3 regions of the Diaphorobacter sp. B2A2W2 genome follow, and region 1 is predicted to be linked to each of the others. Evidence: predicted binding sites of a transcription regulator. Region 1 holds the regulator's gene; each other region holds the start of a gene.
What was found. The regulator FNR, encoded in region 1, switches genes on or off when oxygen is low (the NO sensors DNR and NnrR bind a similar motif). The targets are predictions, from matches to a motif close to TTGATNNNNATCAA.

Region 1 (5,282 bases):
CAAACGGGCAAGTTGACCGATGCACAGATCAAGGTGTTGACGGCATACGTATGGGGTTTGTCCAATAAGGCCGGCGCCCCGCGCTGATGCTCCCTGTGCGGCCGGCTCCCCGTCGAGGGGCGCCGGCCGTTTTGCGTTTTGGAAGTTGCACTTCCTTTTTGAGATTCCACCATGAAGCCAGCCGAAGGTCAGCCCCGTAAGGTGATTCCTATCACGCCAGTGGGGGCCGAAAGTTCGCAGACCGAGGTCATTTCGCTCTATGAGGCGCAAAAGAAAATCTATCCACGCTCGATAAGTGGAGTGTTCGCTCGTTGGCGTTGGGCGATGGTGTTTCTGACACAGCTGGTTTTCTATGGCCTGCCATGGCTGGAGTGGGGTCAGCGCCAGATGGTGCTCTTTGACCTCGGAGCACGCCGTTTCTATATTTTTGGTTTGGTGCTTTACCCGCAGGACTTCATTTATCTGACGGGTTTGCTGATTATTTCCGCGCTGTCGCTTTTTCTGTTTACTGCAGTGGCGGGACGCCTGTGGTGCGGCTTCTCCTGTCCCCAGACCGTATACACGGAAATGTTCATGTGGATCGAGCACAAAGTCGAAGGCGACCGCAGTGCCCGTATGCGCCTGGACAATGGTCCGTGGACATTTGAGAAGATCTGGAAAAAATCTGTCAAGCAAGCCATTTGGATTGCGGTCGCATTCTGGACCGGCTTCACCTTCGTGGGCTATTTCGTTCCGATTCGCGAGCTGGGGGGAGAGTTGCTGGCCCTGCAAGGAGGGTGGCAGATATTCTGGGTGATCTTCTATGGGTTGGCCACGTACGGCAACGCAGGGTTCCTGCGCGAGCAGGTGTGCAAATACATGTGCCCTTATGCGCGTTTCCAAAGCGCAATGTTCGACAGGGACACGCTGGTCGTCTCTTACGATCCCGAGCGCGGCGAGCCTCGCGGGCCCCGTAACAAGACGGTAGACCACAAAGCTGCGGGACTGGGTGACTGCATCGATTGCACGCTATGTGTCCAAGTCTGCCCAACGGGTATCGATATTCGCAACGGACTGCAATACGAATGCATTGGTTGCGGTCTCTGCGTGGACGCTTGCAATACCGTGATGGATAAGATGAAGTATCCGCGCGGGCTGATTCGCTTCTCAACGCAGAACGGCGTCAAGAACCACTGGACCCAGTCGCAAATGCTCAAACGCGTGCTGCGACCCCGTGTGTTGTTCTATTCAGCGGTGCTGGTGGTGTTGTGCATCGGCATGCTGGCCAGCTTGGTGGTACGCACCCCGTTGAAGGTGGACATCGTGCGCGATCGCGCTGCGCTCTCGCGCATCGTGTCGGGAGGCAAGCTGGAAAATATCTACCGGCTGCAGATCATGAACGCTACGGAGGGGGCGCAGCGCTACACCATCAGCGCCCACGGCATGGAAGGGTTGGAAGTGGCGTCCGAGACCGCAATTGACATTGGACCGGCGGAATCCCGATGGGTGGTTGTCCGTCTTCAAATTCCGTATGGCTCAGCATCTCCTGGATCGCATACGGTGTATTTCGATATTCAAGCGCAGGGTGATAAAGCCCAAGTGGCAGAGAAATCCGTATTCCTCGTACCCCGCTGAAGGCGGTCGTGGAATACAAATGAACAAGCTGTGCTCATAAATGAGCGAGGAGTTAATATAAATGTTGAGTAATTCCCCCATGAAACTGGACGACGACGGAAAGCCTTGGTGGACGTTTGGCCATGTCTGGCTTGTCATCGCGGGGCCGGTGATTGTCATCATTGCGGGCTTCGTGACCCTCTGGCTGGCCGTGAGCAAACCCGACCCCGTCATCGCGGAAGACTATTACCAACGGGGCTTGAACATCAACGAGACCCTGAAGGAGTCTGGGGGCGACATGACGCCTGCCATGAAGGGGCGCAACCATGCAGCTACTCCGCTGGAGGATCAACCGCGCTGACCGGCAGGGCGAGTCCTCTTTGCATGCCGGAGAACAGATGCTAGGCTGTCAACTACACTTGCTAGGAGATGGGCGAATGTGGATGCAACGATTGATGTGGATCGCGTGGCCGGCCTTTTTGATGGCGGGCGTCATGGAAATGGTAGTGTTCGCCTTCGTGGATCCAGAAGCGCTGCAGTGGTTTGATCAACCCCTGCATCTCTCGCGCGAAGGTGTGTATACCATCGCCTTCTTCACGTTCTGGTTCGTACTCATGGCTTCCAGCGCATTGACGACGCTGTTGTCACTCTCGCCCTTTGAGTTGAATCGCTGCCCCGTGCCCAAAGGGGCGCGGCCGGCTGATTGCGCCAAATACGTTTCCTGATCTTTCCGCCGATCAGTTATGAATGAACAAAAAACCGAGGCTTAATGGCAGGCTTGCTGGCTGTTGACAATGCGCTTCAGCGCATCGGTATCGACGATGCGCACATGGCGCTGTTTTACTTCCACAATACCTTCTTCCACGAACTTGGAAAACGTGCGGCTGACGGTTTCCAGTTTCAATCCCAGGTAGCTGCCGATCTCTTCGCGTGTCATGCGCAGCACCAATTCGGATTGTGAGAAACCCCGGGCATGCAAGCGTTGTACGAGATTCAACAGGAATGCGGCAAGGCGTTCCTCGGCACGCATACTCCCCAGCAACAGCATGACCCCATGCTCACGAACAATCTCGCGGCTCATGATCTTGTGCACATGGTGCTGTAGTGCCGTTACTTCGCGCGACAACTCTTCAATACGGTCGAAGGGCATGACGCATACTTCGGCGTCTTCAAGCGCCACCGCATCGCAAGTGTGGCGGTCGCTCACGATGCCATCCAGGCCGATGATCTCGCCCGCCATTTGAAAACCCGTCACTTGATCGCGACCGTCTTCGGTGGCGACACAGGTCTTGAAGAATCCGGTGCGGATGGCAAAAAGGGATGTGAAGGGTTCACCGTTCCGGAAAAGCGTGCCGCCACGCTTGATCTTGCGTCGTACAGCAACAATGTCATCGATGCGCTTGAGTTGCTGGTCGTCCAGACCCACGGGCATGCACAGCTCACGCAGATTGCAGTTTGAGCAGGCAACTTTGATGGTCTGGAGATTCGTATGCATGGGAACCCTGTTCATGGCTTGAGCTTACCTCTGAACGGCTGGGAGACATGGAATGCCGTAGGCCGTTGGACGACTTTGAGCCGAAGTCAAATTGTCGCCACAAGGACCTTATGGGCGCTTGATCAACGTCAAGGACTCATGGGGGACTCTACGGCACAGTGATATGAAAGTGCAAGGAATCCCGTCATGACCGTTGTTACAACAGAGCTCCTGCGTCGCTTTGACGTCCCAGGGCCGCGCTACACCTCTTATCCGACTGCTGATCGTTTTGTCGAGGCTTTTGGCGAGCGGGAATACATCCTTGCGCTGCAGCAGCGTCGCGTGGGTTCGGTAGCCAAGGCGATGCCTTTGTCGCTTTATGTCCACATCCCGTTTTGTGAATCGCTGTGCTATTACTGCGCGTGTAACAAGATCATTACCCGGCATCCAGAGCGGGCAGAGGTCTACTTGCGTTACCTCAGCCGTGAGATCGACCTGCATACGGCGCACTGCGGTGTGGGTCAGCATGTGAGCCAGCTGCATTTCGGCGGAGGCACGCCTACTTTTCTGACGGATGACGGTTTGCGCGAACTGATGGGCATGCTGAGGCGCAGTTTCGTCCTCGTTCCGGGGGGGGAGTACTCCATAGAAGTGGACCCCCGGACCGTGGATGAAGCGCGGCTGGGATTGTTGGCGGAGCTGGGTTTCAATCGCCTGAGCTTTGGCGTGCAGGATTTCGACCCTGAAGTACAAAAGGCCGTGCACCGCATTCAGCCTGCCGAAAAGGTGTTCGCGTTGGTCGATGCGGCTCGGAAGCTCGGGTTTGAATCGGTGAACGTGGATTTGATCTACGGGCTGCCGCGACAGACACCGGAGTCGTTTGATCGCACCTTGGAGCAGGTAGCCGAGCTGCGGCCAGACCGGATCGCGCTGTATGCGTACGCTCACTTGCCAGAACGCTTCAAGTCGCAGCGACGCATCATCACGGCCGAGTTGCCCATGGCTTCGGCCAAGGTGTCCATGCTGGCCCGGTCACTTGATGTGTTCCAGGAAGCCGGCTACGTCTACGTGGGCATGGACCATTTTGCGCTGCCTGACGATGCGCTGGCGGTGGCCAAGCGGCAAGGCAGGCTGCACCGCAATTTCCAAGGCTATAGCACGCAGCCCGATTGCGACCTGATTGGTCTGGGCGTTTCTGCCATCGGGCGCGTGGGCGCTACTTACAGCCAAAATGTGAAAACGCTGGACGAGTATTACGACTGCATTAACCAGGGGCATTTGCCTGTGGTGCGCGGGCTGGCGTTGACCAAGGACGACTTGGTGCGCCGCGCAGTCATCATGGCGTTGATGTGCCAAGGTGAATTGCTGTTTGAGCCGTTGGAACAGTCTTGGCTGATTGATTTCCGCAGTTATTTCGATGCGGAATTACAGCAACTGCAAGAAATGGCGGCTCAGGGCTTGGTGAAAATCAGTGATGAGGGCGTTGAAGTCACGCCCATGGGATGGTATTTCGTGCGCGGCGTGGCCATGGTGTTCGACAAGTATCTGCAGGCTGACCGTAACCGCGCTCGCTTTTCCCGGATTATTTGACCCATGCTGTGGGCGCTGGCCACGACGGCCTTCCTGATGGGGCTGATGGGAGGGGCTCACTGTTTGGCGATGTGTTCTGTTCCCTGCGCGGCGCTTACGGGGCTGGGTGGCACGCCGGACGCCACCCACACCATTCAATGGGCGTCCCGCCGCGGAATCCTCCAACGGGTAGCGCAGTTTCACGTGGGGCGCCTGATCGGTTACGGCGCCGCAGGGGCGGTGGTTGCGCTGGCCATGGAGCAACTCGCATGGCTGGGGCAAAGCACCTCGGCATTGCGCCCCCTTTGGACGCTGATGCATGTGCTCATCCTCGCGTGGGGCGGGATGATGATGGTGCAAGCGCAGCAGCCCTTGTGGGTTGAGCGGGCGGGGCGTGCTGCCTGGGCGAAGGTCAAGCCCTTGGTCTCTCGGCCTGGCGGGCTCCTGACCGCGGGTGTGGCCTGGGCGCTCCTGCCATGCGGCCTTCTGTATACCGCACTGTTGACTGCCGCTCTCAGCGGAAGCGTGCTCCGCGGAGCCTTGTGCATGGTCCTGTTTGGCGTAGGAAGCGGTGTATGGCTGGTGCTGGGGCCGTGGACTTTTGGCCGCATTCGCGCTTGGATCGGCGTGAAGGGTGGGGCGTGGG
Region 2 (5,282 bases), on a different contig from region 1:
AAAGAGCAGGGACGCTATGCCGAAGACCTGTTCTGACCCGCGGCGGCTGGCGCTGCATGGCCCCACCATGGGCACGCGCTGGTCGGTTACCTGCGATGCGGCGCCGGACACCGATGTGCAGGTGCTGCAAACCGCGCTGGCCGCCGCCGTGCAACGGGTGGATGCGCAGATGTCGCCCTGGCTGCCGGGCAGCGATCTCAACCGCTTGAACCACGCCCCCGTGGGGGCCTGGGTCACGCTGCCCGCTGAAATCCTGGAGGTATTGGTTTGCGCGCTGGACGTCTGCCGCCTGAGTGCGGGCGCCTTCGACCCGGCCGCGGGTGCGCTGGTCGATGCCTGGGGCTTTGGAGCGGTGCGCGACGCTCCCGACGCCGAGGCGATCCGCACAGCCACCAGCGCGGCACCTGTCGCGCGCACCCCCACGAACGAGGCGCTAGAGCTGGACAGCGGCATGCTGCGCGCCCGCAAGCACGCACCCGTGCACCTGGACCTGTGCGGGATCGCCAAGGGCTACGCCGTGGACCGCATGGCCGACGTGCTGCGGCAGAACGGCGTACCGCACGCCCTGGTGGCGCTGGACGGCGAGCTGCGCGCCGTGGGCGGCCAGGCCGATGGCCAACCCTGGGCCGTCGCGGTGGAAAGCCCCGAGACCGGCCGCCGCGCCGTGCACAGCGTGGTCGAACTGCAGGACCTGGCTGTGGCGACGTCGGGCGACTACCGGCACTATCTCCAGGTAGGCGACGCGCGCTTGGCGCACACCATGGACACGCGCCGTGGCGCCCCCGTGCGCAACGAAGTCGCCTCTGTCACGGTGTTGGCACGCCAGTGCATGCACGCCGACGCCTGGGCCACCGCGCTGCTGGTGGCCGGCCCTGGCGAAGGGCTGGCGCTGGCCCAGCGCATGGGGTTGGAGGCGCTGTGGATGCTGAGGCGCGGCAATGGACTGGTCACGCTGGGGCTGGGCCGGTTCGGCTCGGGCGCACCGGCGAGCGGGGCATGAACGGCAGGTGAATCCAGCGTTCAGCACTGATTCACCGCCTCCCGCGCAGACTGCAGGCACAGTCACTTTCGGCTGCAATCACCGGCACAAAGGAGTTCATCATGCGCACCACCTTCTCTCTCGCCGCGATCGGAATGCTGGTGGCCGCCCTCGGAGCCCCCGCATTTGCCAGGGACCGCGACCACCACCAGGACCGCCGCCACCCGCGTGAGCGCGCCATGGTCACGCGCTGCGACGACAACGCAGGCCAGGGCATGCAGGCCATCTCCAACAATGCAAGCGCCCAGGAGCGCGCCCACGGGTGGCAGTATTTTTCGGACCCTGCCGCCTGCCGCGCCGTCGTCATCAGCCCCCAGGGCGACTACTACTTCAGCCGCGGCAGGGGCCTGCGCTGGGTGGCCGCGGCGCAGACGGAGGTCTGACGGGACGAGGCAAGGAGCTGGAACCCACGGGGCCGCTTATGCACCGCCGGGCTCCACGCCATTCCACGCCGCAGCCTGCAGGCTTTCGGGCAATTCATGCGCCAGCGCCTGGTGCTCGCGCTCATGGTGATGCTCCAGCACATGCCGCAGCGCATGCGCCGCATCCAGCAGCCCCAGCACCGCAGCGCGGCGGGCCTGCTCGCCCTGCGGCGCCTGCTGCGCCATCGCCCGCACCTTCAGCAGGTACTCGTCGGCCAGCAGCGCGATACGGTCGTGCTCCACCAGGTACACCCGCGCGGCCCAACGGGCACCCGGCGGCACATGGGGCAGTAGCCGCGTATTTTCGATCTCGATGTGCTGGGCCAGGTCGGCGCGCCAGCGCTGCAAGCGCTGCAGCGCGCTATCGAAATCCGCACCCACGACATCCAGCAGATGGGCGTGCAGCTGCGCCTCCAGGCGCTCATGCTGATGTTCAAAAAAAGGAGGGGAACTGCTCACTTGCATAGATCAGGAATGGCGCAAAGACTGGCGCTGGGGTTATACACCGCGGCCTCGCGCGCTCCGGCCTGGCAGCATGCATGGAATCCGAATCTTGATTTTTGCCAAGGAATGGGCCCATGGGCCATTCCCCCGCCTCGGCCCATTGCAACACCGGCTCACGAGGCGAAAGATCGCCGTGACCCAACCCGATCGATTGATGGGGGGCGCCAGTGATCACGGCACACTCTTTGCCCCGTGCCACACAGGGGCCGGCGATCCAAAGTTCACACCCATTTCCCCGGCGCAAGCACCTACACTGCCGCCATCCCTTGTACTTCTGGCGCGCTCTTGCATGGCAGAACAGTCCTCCTCACATCGCCACGGCCTGCAGGGCCTGAGCAGTGCCGAAGCCGCCGAACGCCTGGCACGCGACGGACCGAACCAGTTACCCGGCAACGCCCCCAAGTCGACGTTCGCCATCGTGCGCGAGGTGCTCACCGAGCCCATGTTCCTCATGCTGCTGGCGGCGGGCGGCGTCTATCTGGCACTGGGCGACAAAGGCGAGGCGCTGTTCCTGCTCAGCTTCGTCTTCGTGGTCATCGGCATCACGCTGGTGCAGGAGCGCCGTACCCAGCGCGCGCTGGAGTCGCTGCGCGACCTCTCCGCACCCCGCGCCCTCGTGCTGCGGGATGGAGCGCAACTGCGCATTGCGGGACGGGATGTGGTGTGTGGCGATCTGCTGGTGCTGCGCGAAGGCGACCGGGTCGCCGCCGATGCCCAGTTGCTCAGCGGCCAGCTGGAAGTGGATGAATCCCTGCTCACGGGCGAGTCCGTACCCGCCGCCAAGCACCCCCGCGCCAGCGAAAGCGCGTCCACCCTGCAGGCTGACACCGATAGCGACCGTGTGTTCGCCAGCACCGTGGTCACCCGCGGAACGGGCCTCGCGCGGGTGCATGCCACGGCGGGGCATACCGCCGTGGGACGCATCGGCACAGACCTGGCGACCACGCAGACGCCGCCCTCGCCGCTGCAGCAGCGCTCGCGCCGGCTGGTGCGCAGCCTGGGGCTGCTGGCCCTCGCGCTGGCAGGCGCCCAGGTGCTGCTGGGCTGGGGCTGGGCGGGCCGCCCGCTGCTGGACAGCCTGCTGTCGGGCATTGCCCTGGCCATGGCGCTGCTGCCCGAGGAAATCCCGGTGATCCTCACCGTGTTCTTGGCGCTGGGGGCATGGCGCATCGCCCAGCGGCAGGTGCTGACGCGGCGCATCACGGCCGTGGAGACCCTGGGCGCGGTCACCGTGCTGGCCGTGGACAAGACCGGCACCTTGACGGTGAACCGCATGGCCGTGGCCGAGCTGGCCACGCCCACGCTGCAATGGCGCGCCGAGGGCGCCCAAACGCTGCCCGAGGCGCTGCAACCACTGGTCGAATGGGCCATGCTGGCCACGCCGGGCGATCCGTTCGACCCGATGGAGAAGGCCATCCAGCACTTCGGCCTCACCTGGCTGCAGGGGACCGAGCATGTGCACGACGGGCGCGAGCCCGAGTTCGCATACGACCTGTCGGGCGAGATTCTGGCCATGACCCGCGTGTACGCCACCGGCGCGCCCCAACGGCACCTGCTGGCCACCAAGGGGGCGCCCGAGGCCGTGGCCGACCTGTGCCACCTGGATGCGGACCGGCGTGCGGCGCTGCGCCGGCAGGTGGAAGACCTGGCCGAGCGCGGCCTGCGCGTGCTCGGCGTGGCTCGCGGGCAGTGGACGAGGGAGGGCGCCTCGCCGGGCGAGCCACCGGCATGGCCCGGCAGCCAGCACGACTTCGACTTCGAGTTTCTCGGCCTCGTGGCGCTGGCCGATCCGCCCCGGCCCGAGGTGCCCGAGGCCATCGCCCAATGCCGCAGCGCGGGCGTGCGCGTGGTGATGATGACGGGCGACCACCCGGCCACCGCCCGCGCCATCGCGCGGCAGGTGGGCCTGTCCGAACGGCCGCAGGTGCTCACTGGCGATGAGCTGCAAGCGCTGGACGACGCCACGCTGCGCGAGCGCCTGCGCCACACCGACCTGTGTGCGCGCCTCAAGCCCGCGCACAAGCTGCGCCTGGTGCAGGCCCTGCGCGCCGATGGTGCCGTGGTGGCCATGACCGGCGACGGCGTGAACGACGCCCCCGCGCTCAAGGCCGCCGACGTGGGCATCGCCATGGGCGAGCGCGGCACCGATGTGGCGCGCGAGGCCGCGGCCCTGGTGCTGCTGCAAGACAGCTTTGCGCACATCGTCGCCGCCATCCGCCAGGGGCGGCGCATCGACGACAACGTGCGCAAGGCCACACGCTTCGTCTTCGCCGTGCACGTGCCCATCGTCGCGCTGGCGCTGGTGCCTACCCTGCTGCACTGGCCCGCGCTGCTGCTGCCGGTGCACATCGTGCTGCTGGAGCTGCTCATCGACCCGGCCTGCTCCGTCGTCTTCGAGGCCGAGCCCGAGCAGGCCGACACCATGCAACGCCCTGCCCGCCCGGTGCAGGACTCGCCCTTTGCCCTGCGTGCGCTGCTGTGGCCCCTGGCACAAGGCCTGGGCGTGGCCGCGCTGCTGCTGGCGGCGCAAGCCTGGCTGCATGCCCAGGGCTGGGAGGCCGCCCAGGGCCGCGCCGTGGTGCTGGGGACGCTGCTGGTGTGCGTGCTGCTGCTCATCCAGGCGCAGCGTGACCCAACGCGGCCGCTGCTGGTGCTTCAGGCACGCGCCAACCGCTGGCTGGCACCCATGGCGGCGGCCGTGGGGCTGCTGCTGGCGGCGATGCTGGGCATTCCGGCGCTGCGCGACCTGATGGGTCTGGCCCCCGCAGGCCTTGCAGCCTGGGGCGCCGGCGCAGGGGTGCTGGTCTTGAGCGTGGTCTGGCTGGAAGGGCTGCGGCGGATCGCCCGCCGCAAAGAGAACGCCCGCTGAAGCGCGCGTGCGCAAAGCAACGATGGCTCAGCGCTCCGTGCTTTGCCTACCAGCGCACCGCCAGCCCCGCCGCATGGCCGCGCGTGAAGGCTTCTTCGAACACCGAGTAGCCCGACCAGTCGGCGTGCGCGAACAGCAGGCGCTGCGTGCCCGGCGTGGGCGGCACGGGAACACGCTCTCCATTTAATAGCTGGTAGCGCTTGCCAGACAAGCGCGAGAGGCCGATTTGGCTTAAAAATGCCTGCGTGCCCGGTACGGGGATGGACATGGCATGGCCGTAGCGTGTGATCTCCATGCGCGTGGCGCGCTCGGGCAGGTCCGGGTGGGGTACGGCCAGGGCCGCCAGGATGGCGCTGCGCCAGTGCGTCCAGGGTTGCTCTGCCAGCTGCTGGCGGGCGCCCGGCACGTCGCCCAGCGCCTGGTAGTAGGTGAGCACCGTGGGGCCGCT
Region 3 (5,282 bases), on a different contig from region 1:
CCGGCCCCACCGGCGAGCGCAACACCTATCGGCTGCTGCCGCGCGAACGCGTGCTGTGCCTGGCCGATACGGACGAGGCGCTGCTGCTGCAGTTGAGCGCGGTGCTGGCCGCGGGCGCGCTTGCGCTCTGGCCGCAGGACGCGCAGGCCCTGTGCGCCACACTGCCGCGCGAGGTGCAGGCGCGCATCGCCCTGGTGTCCGACTGGCGCGGCGATGGCCTGGGCTACGACGCCGTGCTGCACAGCGGCAGCCCAGAAACGCGCCGCGTGGAATGCCAGCGCGTGGCCCTGCGCCCCGGCCCCATCGTGGGCGTGACGGCGGTGGACGGCGCCGCCGATGCGCTGCAGGCGTCCCTGCGCCTGTTGCTGGAGCGCGCGGTCAGCATCAACACCACGGCGGCAGGCGGCAATGCCAGCCTGATGACCATGGCGTGATGCCAGAGTAAATTGGCCTCCAGCGCTTATCCATCAAGCGCCAACAGCTATATAAACAATAGCAATCAATCCGCCAGCGGCCACTCGCCCAGCACCTCGTAAGGGCCGGGCGAGCCGCGCAGGTTGTGCAGCAGCACGAAGCGGCCCACCGTCCATTCCAGCGGCGGCACGGGTTGCTCGGGCACGGCCTGGCGGCTGTAGCACAGCGTCATGTGCGGGGTGATGTGCGGCGCATGGGGCACGCCGTCCAGCCCCCGCACCTGCGACCACAGCGCCGTATGCAGCGCCTCGTACAACGCGATGAAACCCTGCTGCCCGTCGGCGGGGCCGCAGAGCACGCAGGGCCGCTTGGCCTGCGGCGCGCGGCGAAAGCTCAACACCCGATCGAACCGCAACGAGAACGCCCTCGCCCGCACCTGCTGCGCCGCGTCGCGCGCCCACTGCAGATGCCGCGGCGACAGCGCAGGCTCCCACCCCAGCGACAGCAGCGTGGCGTGCAGGCGCTGCGCGCGTACCTGCGCCTGCAGGTCGTGCCGCGCAATCAGCGTCTGCGCCAGATCGGCCACAGCCTGCGCCGCTCGGGGCTCGGGCAGCACGGCAAAGAAAAGATGGTGGTTGGGGCGTGGCGCATCGGGCTCCACGCCGGCGAGCGGCAGTTGGTGAGCGTCCATGCGTCCCACTGTAGCGCCGCCCCTGGCCTTTGTGGGTAACAGGCACTCCGCCGGCGCGGGCAATAACCGATATTTTTAATCGGAATGGCGGCAATTGAGGCATATCGCCTCACCGCCCATTCATCGGCAATTTTCGGATTTTGGTACCCAGGATGGCATTCGTATCCCAAGCCCAGAAGGCTGACTTTCCGCGGGGCCCGGAACCCGCACGTATGGCCGTTTTGCGGCTGCTCCACATTCCATACGCAATTGCTCGGGATTATTTAATATTTCATTAATTTTCAATTAATAAAATAAAAAAGTTTAACCAAAATAATCCAATAAGAATATCAACAAAGTCATTTGACGTTAATCAAACAGATAATCGAGATGCGGGGAGAATAATGCATCTACGCAGTAAATATTCAAAGTATTTATGTCAAAAAGTACCCCATCCCCCACCGCCTGCGCCGCGCCGCAACCCGGCAAGCGCACCTTCCTGCAAGAACTCGTCGGCCTGGCCACCGCCTTTGGCCTGGCCGGCGCCAGCCAGGCCGCCACACCCTTTGCGCCGGGCCAGCCGCCGCGCCGCCCCGGCATGGAGGGCAAGCGCTTCGGCATGCTGGTGGATCTGCGCAAGTGCATCGGCTGCCAGGCCTGCACGGTGAGCTGCTCGGTGGAGAACCAGCCGCCCATCGGCCAGTTCCGCACCACGGTGCTGCAGTACGAGATCAACAAGGACGACGGCAGCGCGCCCGCCATGGTCAGCCTGCCGCGCCTGTGCAACCACTGCGACGAGCCGCCCTGCGTGCCCGTGTGCCCGGTGCAGGCCACCTTCCAGCGCACCGACGGCATCGTGCTGGTGGACAACGAGCGCTGCGTGGGCTGCGGCTACTGCGTGCAGGCCTGCCCGTACGACGCGCGCTTCATCAACCACGAGACGCAGACCGCCGACAAGTGCACCTTCTGCGAGCACCGCCTGGAGGCTGGCCTGCTGCCCGCCTGCGTGGAAAGCTGCGTGGGCGGCGCGCGCGTCATCGGCGACCTGAACGACCAGGGCAGCGAGATCAACCGCCGCATGGCCGAACACAAGGAAGACCTCAAGGTGCTCAAGCCCGGCATGAACACTTCGCCGCGCGTCTACTACATCGGCCTGCCCGATGCGTTCGTCAACGGCGTGGACGGCCAGGCCAGCGTGCGCCTGCTGTCCGACCACTGAACCCCAAGGAGCGCACCATGCAAATCATCGAACTCCTGACCCCGCACTACGAGGCGGCCTGGCTGCCCTGGGCCGTGCAGTACTTCTTTCTGGTCGGCGTGGCCACCGGCGCCGCCATCCTGGCCGCGCTGTGCGCCTGGGGCAAAGACGGCGGCACGCTGCAGCGCCTGCTGCCCGCGGCCGTGCTGACGCTGGCCGTCAGCGCCATCGCCGCCCCCGTGTCGCTGCTGGCCGACTTGCACCAGCCCGCGCGCTTCTGGCACTTCTATGCGCACTTCACGCCCTGGTCGTGGATGTCGGTCGGCGCGCTGCTGCTGCCCGTGTTTGTCACGCTCAGCGTGGCGATGTGCGCCGCCTGGTGGCTGGGCAAGACCGGCTGGATGCGCCTGCTGGCGCCGCTGCTCGTGCTCTCTGCGCTCACCATTTCGGTCTATACCGGCGCCGAGATGATGGTGGTGCGCTCGCGCCCGCTGTGGAACACGCTGTGGGTGCCCGTCAACCTGGCGCTGACCGGCTGGCTGGCCACCGTGGGCGCGGCCTTCGTGCTGGAGCGCTTCCTGCCCGCCACGCTGCGCCCCGGCGCTGAAGCGCTGCAGACGCTGCGCGGCATGGGCCTGGCGCTGGCCGGCGCGCTGCTGGTGGTGGCGCTGGCCTGGGCCGCGAGCGGCTTGGGCGGCGACAGCCCCTCGTTCAACGCCGCGCTGCGCCTGTGGAACGACTTCCCCGTGTGGCGCCTGACGATGGTCGGCTCGGCCGTCGGTGGCGCCGCCGTGCTGGGGGCGCTGCTGCGCGGGCGCCACCGCCTGCATGCCAAGGGCTACACGCTGGTGCTGGGTCTGGGGCTGGCCGCCGCCGCCTGGGCCTTCCGCTGGGCGCTGTTCATGGGTGTGCAGGGCGTGCCCAAGTTCGGCGCCGGCCTGTACCTGTACCACATGCCCCTGGGCGGCGACGGGCTGCTGGGCATGGTGGGTGTGGCAGGCCTGTGCGTGGCACTGGTCGGGCTGGCGAGCTGGGCGCTGGAGCTGTTCCCGGCCCGCAAGGCACCCACGGCCACTGCCGCCTGAAATTCATAGACAAATCGGCCTTTAACGCAATATCAGCAAGCGCGAGCAGCTATCAATACTGAAGTGATACCCGCTGGCGCTGCCCTTGAAGGTACAGACCATGACTGACAAGAAACCGCATTCCTCTCCCGAGACCGAGGCCCACCCCGACGCCAACCGCCGCCGCCTGCTGCTGCGCGGCGGCGCGGTGGCCGGTGGCCTGGCGGCCTTTGCCGCCGGCTACGGCGAAACCGTGGCCAAGGGCGCCAAGGGGCTGGTGACCGGCACGTCCGGCACCGCCACCAAGAGCGCCACGCGCGGCAATTCGCTCACGCCCGAGTTCCGCATCGACCCCGTGACCGGCCAGCTCACCACCCAGCCGGGCCAGGTGGTCAGCCCCAGCAGCTGCCTGGGCTGCTGGACGCAGTGCGGCGTGCGTGTGCGCGTGGATACCGAGCACAACAAAATCATCCGCATCGCCGGCAACCCCTACCACCCGCTGGCCACCACGCACCATGCGCCCATGGAGACGCCCGTGCGCGAGGTGTACGCCCTGCTGGGCGGCGACAACGGCCTGGAGGGCCGCGCCACCAGCTGCGCGCGCGGCTCGGCCATGCTGGAGCACCAGACTGCGGCCCACCGCGTGCTCACCCCGCTCAAGCGCGTGGGCCCGCGCGGCTCCGGCCAGTGGAAAAGCATCTCGCTGGAACAGCTGGTCAAGGAAATCTGCGAGGGCGGCGACCTGTTCGGCGAAGGCCACGTGGATGGCCTGGCCGCCATCCGCGACGTGCAAACGCTGATCGACCCCGAGAACCCCGAGTACGGCCCCAAGGCCAACCAGCTGCTGGTGACCGACGCCTCCAACGAAGGCCGCACGCCGCTCATCAACCGCTTTGCGCGCCAGTCCTTTGGCACGGTGAACGTGGCCAACCACGGCGCCTACTGCGGCCAGACCTACCGCGTGGGCACGGCGGCCGCCCTGGGCAACATCCCCGGCATGCCGCACGGCAAGCCGGACTGGAAGAACTCGCGCTTCGGCCTGTTTCTGGGCACGGCGCCGGCGCAGTCGGGCAACCCGTTCCAGCGCATGGGGCGCGAGCTGGCCGAGGCCCGCTCGCGCGACGACAACGCCTACCGCTACGTGGTGGTGTCGCCCGTGCTGCCCATGTCGTCCAGCCACGCGGCCGGCGACAACAACCGCTGGCTGCCCATCAAGCCCGCCACCGACCTGGCGCTGGCCATGGCGCTGATCCGCTGGATCATCGACAACGAGCGCTATGACGCCAAGTACCTCACCCAGCCCGGCCCGGCCGCCATGGCCGCCGCGGGTGAGGCGAGCTGGAGCAACGCCACCCACCTGCTCATCAACGACCCCAAGCACCCGCGCTACGGCCAGTTCCTGCGCGGCGCCGACCTGGGCCTGCCCATGCCCGAGCCGGTGGACGAGAAGACCCCGGCCGAAGACGTGTACGTGGTGCAGGTGGCCGACGGCAAGGGCGGCTTCAAGCTGGTGCCCCACACCGTGGCCCAGCCGGCCGAGCTGGTGGTGGAGCGCGAATTCATGCCCCTGAAGGCCGCGGGCGCCACCGAGGAGCCCGCGCCGATCGCCGTGTGCACATCGTTCGTCAAGCTGCGCGAGGAAGCGCGCCGCAAGACGCTGCAGGAGTATTCCGACCTGTGCGGCGTACCGGTGAAAGACATCGAAGACCTGGCGCGCGAATTCACCAGCCACGGCAAGCAGGCCGTGGCCAACTCGCACGGCGGCACCATGAGCGGCGCGGGCTTCTACACCGCCTACGCCATCGCCATGCTGAACAACCTGATCGGCAACCTGAACGTCAAGGGCGGCTGGGTGCTGGACGCCGGCCCGTTCGGCCCCTTTGGCCCCGGCCCGCGCTACAACTTCGCGCAGTTCGAGGGTGCGGTAAAAGCCACG

Region 2: the regulator FNR is predicted to act here: its motif matches at 2,015-2,028, upstream of AC1PPL_RS09625 (cation-translocating P-type ATPase).
Region 3: the regulator FNR is predicted to act here: its motif matches at 1,448-1,461, upstream of dsrO (sulfate reduction electron transfer complex DsrMKJOP subunit DsrO).

The regions. Positions count from the first base shown of each region.
Region 1 is NZ_JBWZOR010000008.1:83,932-89,213, forward strand. It holds gene ccoP (cytochrome-c oxidase, cbb3-type subunit III) at 1-87, shown strand, start outside; gene ccoG (cytochrome c oxidase accessory protein CcoG) at 172-1,614, shown strand; gene AC1PPL_RS13805 (FixH family protein) at 1,676-1,954, shown strand; gene AC1PPL_RS13810 (hypothetical protein) at 2,031-2,318, shown strand; gene fnr (fumarate/nitrate reduction transcriptional regulator Fnr) at 2,360-3,103, opposite strand; gene hemN (oxygen-independent coproporphyrinogen III oxidase) at 3,275-4,657, shown strand; gene AC1PPL_RS13825 (sulfite exporter TauE/SafE family protein) at 4,661-5,282, shown strand, end outside.
Region 2 is NZ_JBWZOR010000004.1:211,249-216,530, forward strand. It holds gene AC1PPL_RS09605 (PepSY domain-containing protein) at 1-36, shown strand, start outside; gene AC1PPL_RS09610 (FAD:protein FMN transferase) at 17-1,000, shown strand; gene AC1PPL_RS09615 (hypothetical protein) at 1,102-1,422, shown strand; gene AC1PPL_RS09620 (hypothetical protein) at 1,459-1,926, opposite strand; gene AC1PPL_RS09625 (cation-translocating P-type ATPase) at 2,255-4,834, shown strand; gene AC1PPL_RS09630 (FAD-dependent oxidoreductase) at 4,881-5,282, opposite strand, start outside.
Region 3 is NZ_JBWZOR010000001.1:645,036-650,317, forward strand. It holds gene putA (trifunctional transcriptional regulator/proline dehydrogenase/L-glutamate gamma-semialdehyde dehydrogenase) at 1-434, shown strand, start outside; gene AC1PPL_RS02970 (2'-5' RNA ligase family protein) at 500-1,105, opposite strand; gene dsrO (sulfate reduction electron transfer complex DsrMKJOP subunit DsrO) at 1,521-2,303, shown strand; gene nrfD (NrfD/PsrC family molybdoenzyme membrane anchor subunit) at 2,321-3,367, shown strand; gene AC1PPL_RS02985 (molybdopterin dinucleotide binding domain-containing protein) at 3,468-5,282, shown strand, end outside.